One region of the Citricoccus sp. K5 genome, then DNA from elsewhere that is predicted to be linked to it. Evidence: predicted binding sites of a transcription regulator. Region 1 holds the regulator's gene; the other holds the start of a gene.
What was found. The regulator LexA, encoded in region 1, represses DNA repair genes until DNA is damaged. The targets are predictions, from matches to a motif close to TCGAACANNTGTTCGA.

Region 2: BOSE125_RS02105 (HNH endonuclease signature motif containing protein) is a predicted target of LexA. The motif match lies at 2,428-2,443, and genes of this name have one in related genera.

Annotation. Positions count from the first base shown of each region.
Region 1 is NZ_LR732817.1:785,282-790,385, reverse strand. It holds gene BOSE125_RS03420 (Ig-like domain-containing protein) at 1-2,520, opposite strand, end outside; gene BOSE125_RS03415 (LysM peptidoglycan-binding domain-containing protein) at 2,652-3,011, opposite strand; gene lexA (transcriptional repressor LexA) at 3,223-3,966, shown strand; gene BOSE125_RS03405 (hypothetical protein) at 3,972-4,868, shown strand; gene BOSE125_RS03400 (ATP-dependent DNA helicase) at 4,865-5,104, opposite strand, start outside.
Region 2 is NZ_LR732817.1:478,967-484,070, reverse strand. It holds gene BOSE125_RS02120 (DUF4307 domain-containing protein) at 125-592, shown strand; gene greA (transcription elongation factor GreA) at 837-1,328, shown strand; gene BOSE125_RS02110 (GPP34 family phosphoprotein) at 1,519-2,163, shown strand; gene BOSE125_RS02105 (HNH endonuclease signature motif containing protein) at 2,495-4,525, shown strand; gene ilvA (threonine ammonia-lyase) at 4,574-5,104, opposite strand, start outside.

The DNA of each region.
Region 1 (5,104 bases):
GATCCCGCGGCCTTCGGCGACCTGGCGGTCGAGTTCGGGCTTCAGGGTCAGTTCTTCCTGATTGGGATGGGTGTCATTGGCCAGGACGTCGATGGTGACCACATCACCGACGCGGACGTTCGCCGCATCCGCGACGGCGATGGGCGGCTGCATGACCTCCGGTTCCGGCAGCGGCACCACGGTGACCTCACCCTGGGAGGTGCCCTGGGCATTCGACACCGAATAGGAGAAGGTGGCCGGACCGGTCATCCCACCGGTGTCCACCACCCGGATGTGGTTGAAGTCCTCGACGGCCAGTTTCAACGGGGCCGGCGCCCCGGACTCGGTCGTGGCATCCTGGACCCCCTGCACCACCAGCACGCCGCCGGCCGGGTCGGTGTCATTGCCCAGGACGTTGACGAGGGTCTGACCGCCTGCCGGCAACAGCGCGATGTCACGCACGGCCACCGGCAGTCCGGCGCTCTCCTCACTCTCCACGACGTCCACCCGGATCAGCCCCGGGGCGGAGTCGTACTCGTTCGCCGCCAGATACTCGACGTAGTAGGTGTCAGCGACATCCGAGGACCATTGCACCGATCCCCCGGCCGCCGAGTAGTCGATCTCCGCATTCTCCACAGCAGCCACCTGGGAGAGGCGCAGTTGGCCGCCGAGTGGGTCGGTGTCGTTCTCGAGCGGGTAGAACGTGACCTCCTGCCCTGCCTGGACGGTGACGTGGTCGGCCTGGGTGATCGGCGGATGGATCGAACCGCGTTCGAGGACCTCGATCTGCACTGTGCCCGTGGAGGTCTCACGCCCGTCGGACACGGAGACCTGGATGTCCCGGCGTCCGGCCTCGCCGGTGTTGTCCTGGAAGGTGAGCTGGCCGTCTGGACGGGTCCGGACGGTATCCGGCTCCTCGGCCAGGGCGCCCACGAGCTGGAGGTCGTCACCGTCCGGGTCGATCCAGTCCGTCAAGACCTGGCTCGTCACCGATTCCCCGGCCGGCACGCGCAGTACCGCTTTGCGCTCCTGGGTGGGTCCCCGATTCTCACTGTCCGGCACCACCCGCAAGGAGATCTGGGCCGTGTCCGTGCCGCCACGTCCGTCATCCGCCACATAGGTCACCGCGGCCCGGCCGCTCGCGGATTCCGGGACGACGATCTGCATCCCGATGCCGTCGATGATCTCCTGCACCGTGCCCACCGAGGGCTGGTCACCTTCGAGGGAGGCCGTCAGGACGTCTCCATCAGGATCGGAGTCATTGAACAGGACGGACAATTGCGTGGTCCGGCCGGGTCGCACGCCGAAACTGTCATCTTCCGCCACGGGCGGCCTGTTCTCCTCCTGACGCTCCGGCAGAGCGGTCTCCTGGGTGACCTCGTCGGATTCCTCCTCCGTCTCCTCTCCCTCGCCCTGGGGCGGTTCGAGGTCGTCCCAGTTGGCGACCACCTTCATCTGGTCGAGGACCATCCAGTTGGTCCCGGACGTCGTGTCGTTGAGCACCACGACATCGCGGTTGGCTCGGAAGACCAGCTCCGCGCCGGCCGTCAGCTCGGGGATGGGGACGATCTGATCCTGTTCTTCACCGTCACAGTCCTGCAGGTAGTGCCCGGTGACAGCCGAGGCGGCATGAAGGCAACCGGCTACCCGTACGGGGGCCGTTGCCGCCACACTGCCGTCAGTACCGGCGGGCGTGGTCGATCCGGCGGAGGCGTCCGTGGGCGGCACGATGCTCATGGCCTGAATGTCCCCGTTGGACAGCGCCACGGTGAGCAGGTCCCGCTCAGTGGACAATGCCAACTGCTCCGCCTCGGGACCGGACGGCTGTGGCACCGCGCCCACCAGCCGCTCATCCTGCATGGAGTGGCCTGGCCAGGACAGGATGCCGGACTCAGGGTCCACCACCACCGGAACGTCGCCCACGGCCACCAGCTGAGGGTCCTGCATTCCGGACAGCCCTTCGAGGCCGTCCTGGCGGGTTTCCACCGGGGCACCAGGCTGCTCACCCTCGGCCGCGAAGCGAATCACGGTGTCCCGGCCGAGGTCCGCCACGAACACCTCGCCACCCACCGTGGTCGTCGACGTCACGGCTCCCTCGGCCTCGTAGAGCGGTTCGTCCGTCGAGACCTGGGGCGTCGGGTCCACCGTCCCGGCGTAGACGGCCCCCTCTGCGGGGTTGCTGGCCGAGATGACGCCAGCGCCCAGCGCGAAATCCTGGGTTGCAGGCAGCATGATCTGATCGCCGGCGACCATGGCGGTGGTGTCAATGGCGGTCAGGGCGCCGGACGCCGGGTCCAGCATGAGGGCGGTGGCGTCCTCCTGGTGAAGTTCGAAGTCCTCCACCGGGGGCCGGAAACCACCGTCCAGGATGGTGGACTCGTGGTTCAGGTGGCCGACGTATCCCCCACTGTTGTGGGTGACCCAGATGCCGGCGTCATGCAGTTCGAGGTCAGCGGTGTCGAAGCCGGGATAGAGGAACGCGCCGGTGGCCACGAGGGCACCGACGGCGGAGAAGGCCACCGGGGTCGCCACAGACTTCATCTGCCTGCGCTTGTTCCCCATGAGTGCCCCGTCATCAGCAAGGGATCCGCCCCACTACGGACCCAGGCCATCCTATCGCCCGGCTGAAGGGAGACGAATCCCGCGGCAGTCTCTGCGGGGCCAGCGGAGGTTCAGGCGCCAGCGGGGACGAACAACACCTGACCGGGCTGCAGATCGCCGCTGTCGAGATCATTCAGTTGGCCGATGCGCAGGATGGCCTCGTTGCGGGGGGACTCGGGGGCGGTGCGCCCGGCGATGGCCCACAGGGTGTCGCCATAGTTCACCGTGACCGTCTCCACGTCCGCAACAGGCTGGTCATCGGAGGCCGCCGCGGGCGCCATCCCGTGGGCGCCGAAGAAGACGGCGGCCACTGCGGCCAGGGCCGCCAGGACGATGACGGGGAATCCCACGAAGAGGAAACGACCACGGCGGTTCAGGTGGAATCCGGCGGAGCCGGACGTGCGGGTCTGGACCGATGCTGCAGTGCTCATGCTCTTCTGCCTCTCCTCCCGGAACCCCGGGCCGTATAGAACGTGTGTTCGACTGCTTCGATGTCATGTCTAGCACGCCTGTTCGAGACATGCCAAGAAAAATTCGAACATATCTTTGAATCGAGGGTGTGACTCCGGTACCGTCAGACCCAGCGACCCAGCACGAGACACTTCACCAAGACCGACGGACACGATAAGAACGGATGGTCGAATGGCCCCCCGGATTCCCTCTCCCGCCCCGGACCCGCATCACGATCACGGCGTCCGGCCCCTCACCGACCGTCAGCGGATCATCCTCGGATCCATCCGCTCTGCGATCGCCGCACACGGGTATCCGCCGTCCATGCGGGAGATCGGGGATGCGGCAGGCCTGGCCTCACTGTCATCGGTCACCCATCAACTGGGTCAGCTGGAGAAGCTCGGCTACATCCGCAAGGATCCGGGCCGTCCGCGGGCCATGGAGGTCCTGCTGGACGAGAACGGCCTGGCCCTCGTGGTCGAGTCCGCCGTCATGCCCCCCGAATCGGCGGCCACGCCGGGCGGGACGGTGCGGACCCTGCACACCGGGGCCGCCGACGGTGATGCTGTCCCGGTCCCCCTGGTCGGCCGGATTGCCGCCGGTGGGCCGATCCTCGCCGACCAGCAGGTCGAGGACGTCATGAACCTGCCGCGTCAGCTGACCGGCGAGGGGGAACTGTTCATGCTGAAGGTCTCCGGCGATTCCATGGTCGATGCGGCGATCTGCGACGGCGACTGGGTGGTGGTGCGTCAGCAGAACAACGCTCAGAACGGGGACATCGTCGCCGCGTTGCTGGACGACGAGGCCACCGTGAAGACCTTCCGGCAGCGGGACGGCCACACGTGGCTGCTGCCGCAGAACTCTGCGTATGAGCCCATCCTCGGAGACGAGGCGACGGTCATGGGCAAGGTCGTCACGGTACTTCGGGCGCTCTGAGCCCCATGAACCATCGGCCTCTGCCGCCGGGCGTCCGCGTGGCGGATGCCGAGGAGTTCGTCTACACCCACGGGCGGCTGCTCGAACGCCGCCGGGTGGACCTGCTGCTCCACGGCGGCGGCACCGAGGGTGTCCTGGCCGCCCTGGGGGCGTACCGCAATCCAGACGGCGGATTCGGTCACGGCCTCGAACCCGATGTGCGGTCACCGAAGAGTGAGGCGCTCTCCACGCTGACGGCCCTGGACCTCTTGGCCGGATGGGATCTGGCCGAGCACCCCTGGGTGCGCTGTGGACTGGAATGGGTGGCCTCGACCTCCGGACTGGACGGTTCCGTGCCCTTCGTCACCGAGGCCTCCCTCGAATGGCCCCATGCGCCGTGGGTCCAACCGGTTCCCGGCGGTTCGCACCTCACATATGGCTTCGCCGCCGCGGCCCTGCTGACGGGGTTCTCGGGCGGGTGGGCTGAGGCCGCCTCGGACTGGTGCCGCCTCCGATTGTCCCGGGCTGCGACTGCCGGCGACCTGCCAGCCTATGAGGTCAAGTACGCCCTGAGGTTCCTCGCAGCGGACGGCCTTCCCACGGGCTCGGCCGACAGCCCATTTCTGGCCACCCTTCGTGAGCGGTTGTCCGCCAACGGCTCCCTCCCCGTGGAGGGTGGCGCCGAGGACGAGAGCATCCATGCGGTCGACCTGGTCCACCATCCCTGGACGGTCCCCTTCCCCACGGACCTCTACGGCAGCCTGGTCCCCGCGGCCGTGATGTCCCGGGACCGCCGGTGGCTCGCATCCGCCCAGGAGCCCGATGGCGGATGGTCCGTGGACTGGCCGGCCTGGAGCACGGCTCCTGGCATCGAATGGCGGGCCATTCGCACGGTCGGCGCCCTCGAGATGCTGATCCGCTAGTCAGCGGGGCGCAGCCGCTCCAGCACGCCGCGGACCACGGACGGATCGGCCGTCGGCCAGAAGTCCGGCAGGGTCGAACGCAGGAACGAACCGTACCGTTCCGTCGCCAGCCTGGAGTCGAGGACAGCCACCACTCCGCGGTCCGTTGCGGTCCTGATGAGCCGGCCGGCGCCCTGCGCCAGACGGACCGCCGCATGGGAGGCGGAGACCGCCATGAACCCGTTGCCGCCATGCCG
Region 2 (5,104 bases), 310 kb from region 1:
GCTTTCCGGCCCCGGAGGTCACCCGCCGGTGTGTGCGGGGGTTCGGGACGGCTTATTCGGGGACCGGTCGGTCCAGGGAATGAACTGCGGTGGACGGTCACGCGCCGGGATACCATGGAGTGATATGACTTCTACACCCCAGGCCTCGGCGGAGCCTGCTCCGATGGACAGCCTAGCGAACCGGTATGGGCGCCCCCAACGAATCCGCCCCTCGTTCGCTCAGCGCTGGGGAAAATGGATCGCCGCCGCGGCCCTCGTCCTGGCCGTGGGGGTCACCGTCTGGTTCACCGCCTCAGCCAACGCCCAGACGCTGGGTTGGAAGGACGTCGGTTTCACGATCGAGTCCCCCACGCAGGCCTCGGTGCGGTTCCAGCTCACCAAGGACCCTGAGGACACGGTCCAGTGCGCAATCCAGGTGCTCTCGGAGGAGAAGGCCGTGGTCGGCTGGCGCACCGTCACCATCGGTCCGGAGCCGGCGTCCGAGGACTCCAGGCCAGCGGGCACCCCGACGTACTACGACGTCGACCTGCGCACCGATGCGCTCGGCGTCAATGGCGGCGTGAACGCATGCTGGCACCCAGAGGACTCATGAGACGCACATCACCTTGAATATGACGTATCTGAAGCACATCCGTTAGAATCAGAAGTAGTACGTTTCAACCCCGCCTGTCTGGGGCTTCCCGTGGAACACCGGGTGGCTCCGCCGGCGGGGTTCTTGCATGATCGCCCCCCGGGCCGCAATCGGCGGCTCAGCATCATGTGTGCGGCAGCACCGGCAATCCCTCAGTGGCGTACCGGATGGCCGCTGACGAGCAATTCGAAGGAGACACGCGTCCATGAGCAACACCGATAGCGCTCCCTGGCTGACCCAGGAGGCCTACGACCGCCTGAAGCTGGAACTGGATCAGATCTCCGGACCCGGCCGTCAGGAGATCATCGACCGCATCGAGCAGGCGCGCGAAGAGGGTGACCTCAAGGAGAACGGCGGCTACCACGCCGCTCGCGAGGAGCAGTCCAAGAACGAGGGCCGCATCATCGAGCTCAAGCGACTACTCGAGACCGCCCAGGTGGGCGCCTCCCCGGAGGACAACGGCGTGGTGGAGCCCGGCATGGTCGTGGAGGCCAAGATCGCCGGCGACCTGGAGGCCTTCCTCTTCGGCAACCGCGAGATCGCCGATGACAAGGACTCCATCACCGTCTACTCCGAGCGCTCCCCGCTGGGCGCCGCCATCCAGGGCTCCAAGGTCGGCGACAAGCTGACCTATGCCGCCCCGAACGGCAAGGACATCGCGGTGGAGATCATCTCCGCCAAGCCGTACAAGCCGTGATCCTCACGGGGCGGACCTGTCGCTGACAGCCTGCTCCGCCCGGCAGGGCTTGTTCCCTGCACACCGCTTTCCCGACGGCGGCGCACCGGTTCCCCGGTGCGCCGCCGTTCTCGTGGGTGAGACTGCTGGCGGGTGAGGCGGCGGCCAGCGGGACGCGACGGGCAGCCCGGTACCTTGTTAGGTTGGTGGCATGCTCATCGTCGAAGAGATGTTCCTCCTGCTGAACAAGGACTACGGCACGGCCGGCCGAGCGCGGGGATACCGCCGCTATGGCCTCGCGGCGGCTGCTCTGGCCGACCTCTCCGAGCTCGGGACGATCGAGATCGCTCAGGAGGGCAAGGACCCGCAGGTCACGGTGGTGCGGGCTGGGATGACCGGCCACGCCCCGCTGGATGCTGTCCTGCCGGCCCTGGACTCCATGTCGGGGCAGAAGATCTCCACCCTGGTGGGCCGTTCCCAGCTCGACCCGGATACGGCCGTGGGCCGGAGCCTGGCCAGGCAGGGAATCGTCACCGAGGAGTCCCGCTTCCTCGGTGGGCCTCACTTCATGACCACCAGCCCCGCCCCGGAGATCGCCCTGCGTGAGCGGTTGGGTCAGGTGCTCGCCGGCGACCGCACGGCCACCCTCGCCGAGGCGACGGAACTCGGCCTTCTCAAGGCCCTCAACGTGGCCGACGGTCTCTTGGGCCCGGCCCGAGGCCAGATGGACCGGCGCGAGCTGTCCCGGCGCATTGAGGAGATCGCCCACGACATTCCTGCCGTGGAGGCCGTCAAGCGCCGTGTGGACCCCTTCACCGCGTCCACCATGGCCACGGTCGCTACCAACGCTGGCTGAGAATCCACAGACCCGGGCCCAGCCTGCCTCGGTCCTCATTCAGTACTGACCTCAGCCCTCATTCAGTACTGACCTCAGTTCTCGCCCTAGTACTGACCCCAGCCCTCATTCGGTCGTCACCCCCAGTCCCCGCCGCTTTCCTGAGCAACCGCGTACGCAACTCTCGGTCCGCCTCGTCCTCCACACTGCCCTCCACACCGCCCAGCTTGAGGCGTGCCGACCACATCTGGAGCCCTCAGCGCTTAACTCGTCCGCCCGTCATGTTCGAATACCAGTACTACTCCATCATGGCTGGTGGACAACGGTTCAAGGGCACAGGACGGGAGGGTCCATGGCAGACAGTGATGAGCTGGCTGAGCTGCCCCTCCCCGAGCTATTGGCGCAATCCCACGCCTTGGCCGCCGAACTCTCCTCTCGATTGGCTGACCCAAGGCTGGCGGACCGATTGCCCCGCCTCCGGCAGGACCCGGCAGAAGACCGTAGCGCTGCCTGGGGCCTCTACGCCCATGCGGACCGTCCCAACCCTGAGGTTGACGGTTTCGGGGAATCGGACGATTCCGGCAGAGCCGGGGCGCATGGCGGGGACATACACATCGTCAGAGCTTCAGGCTCCGAGGACGTGTCGGTCGTCGACCGTGAATCGGGCAATCAAGAGTATGCGGACTCCCCCTCCAGCGAGAACGTGGCCGGGTCCCTGCCGGAGTTGCATGTGGGCGTGGAGGCGCTGGCCCGCGCCGTCGACTCCGCGCGGACCGCCCTGGCCGGGCACACTGACCGGATTTTCGAGGCACACCAACTTCGAGAGGAAGTGTTGGGCATCCCGCCCGGAAAGTGTGCCTTCAGGAACGGCGCCGAATACTTGCGCGATCTCTTGCGGATCGACCGTCGCGAGGCGAAGGCCCTGCTGGCCCGGGCTGCTCACACCATGGCGTCGCTGACACTCGACCGAACCACGGTGATACCTGCCGATATGCCGGTCCTGTCCGAGGCGGTGCAGAAAGCCGAGCTGGGCGAAGCCGCGGTGGACATGATCGTGGGAACGATCGCCTCCGCGCACCGCGAGGCCGTCCTGGCAGACACGGCTCCCGGAACGGTGGACGGCCTTATCGCGGACGGTGAACGGCTGCTCGTCGCCCAGGCCCGGGATCTGGATCCGGATACGCTGAGAAAGGTCTGCGCGCACTGGCGGCAGCGTTTCGAAGCCGTGGTCAATCCAGACGGTTCCGAACCGACCGACGCCCAGCTCAAGGCCATGCAAGGGCTGTTCTACCGCGGACCGGGCAAGGGGCTGCATCAGTGGACACTGCTGGCCAGCGACGCCCAGCATGAAGTTCTCAAGACGGTGGTCTCCGCTGCCTCCAGCCCCCGGACGACTCGCTCTGACTGCAACACGGACCCGAAGAATCGAAACCAAGATCGCACCGGCACCAGCACCAGCACCGACACCGACACCGGCACGGGCACGGGCACCGGTGATGCAGGCTGTGCAACTGAACGGTCCGTGATTGACGCCCTCGACGGACGCAGCCGCGCTCAACGAGAACTCGACGGGCTCGTCAGTGCTTTGACCGGCGCGCTGGCCCTGGTCGGACTCGGCCCTGAGACGGGCATGGACGCGGACGGCCGCAGTACCGGGAACACGAACCCGACGGGCAACGCCCGGCCTGGACTCAGGAGCCGGGCCCGGCCCCAGATCATGGCGGTCATCGACTACGAAACCCTGTTCGCCCGATTCGGCGCTGCGGATGACGTGCACTTCGACGAACGGACTCCACGAAGCGGCTCGAGCGGATCATCCGGAGTCCTTGATCCACCCGGTCCACCCGGCCCATCTGGTCCGCCGGGTCCGCCGGGTCCGCCGGGTCCGCCGGGTCCGCCGGGTCCGCCGGGTCCGCCGGGTCCGCCGGGTCCGCCGGGACGCCATGATCGGACGATCTCGACCACGTCCTACGTGGGAGACGTCAATCCACAGACGATCCGACAGCTTGCGTGCGAGGCCGATCTGATCCCGGTTGTCCTGGGCGGCAGCGGCGAGGTCCTGGACGTGGGGCGATCCAAACGGTTGTTCACGCCTCAGCTCAGGCGCGCCGTCACCGCCCGGGACGGTGGTTGCACGGCACCCGGTTGCTCGATTCCGGCACCGTGGTGCGAAGCCCACCACATCCACCATTGGGAGGACGGCGGTCCGACGTCGGTGGAGAACGGAGCACTGCTGTGCTCACACCACCACCACGCCGTTCACGCCGGAGCCTGGGAGATCTCCGTCCGCCAGGGCATCCCGTGGTTCATCCCGGCCCAGTACCTCGACCCCGAACGGCGGCCCCGCCGCAACTTCTATTGGCGTCCTGGTCTGGCGGCTTAGATGTGGCGCCTCAGGATCGGGATGCGTGAGCCGTTCAGAGGAACCCTGCTAGTGCTGCACGACCGGCTGGTAGCCGGAGGAGCGCAATCGGCCCAGGACCTGCTCGGAGTGCTCGGGTCCGCGAGTCTCCATGTCGATCGTTATGGTCACGTCCCCCATGCTGAGCGAGCCGCCGATGCGGCTGTGGTCCACCCGGGTGACGTTGGCCTCGGTCTCGGAGATAATCCGGGAGATGTTGGACAGCTCGCCGGGACGGTCTCGCAGGGAGATCTTGACGGTCAGGTAGCGACCACCCGCGGCCAGGCCGGACTGGATGACCTTGAGCATCAGCATCGGGTCCACGTTGCCACCGGAGAGTACGGCCACGGTGTGCTTGGACTCGATCCCGAGTTCTGCCAGCTTGCCCTCCAACAACGCGGCCACGCCCACCACGCCGGCGGGCTCGACCACCATCTTGGACCGCTCCAGCAAGAACACCAGCGCATTGGCGATCGCGTCCTCGGATACGGTGACGACTCCGTCCACGAGTTCCTTGATGATCTGGAAGGGAATCTGGCCGGGCTTGCCCACGGCGATGCC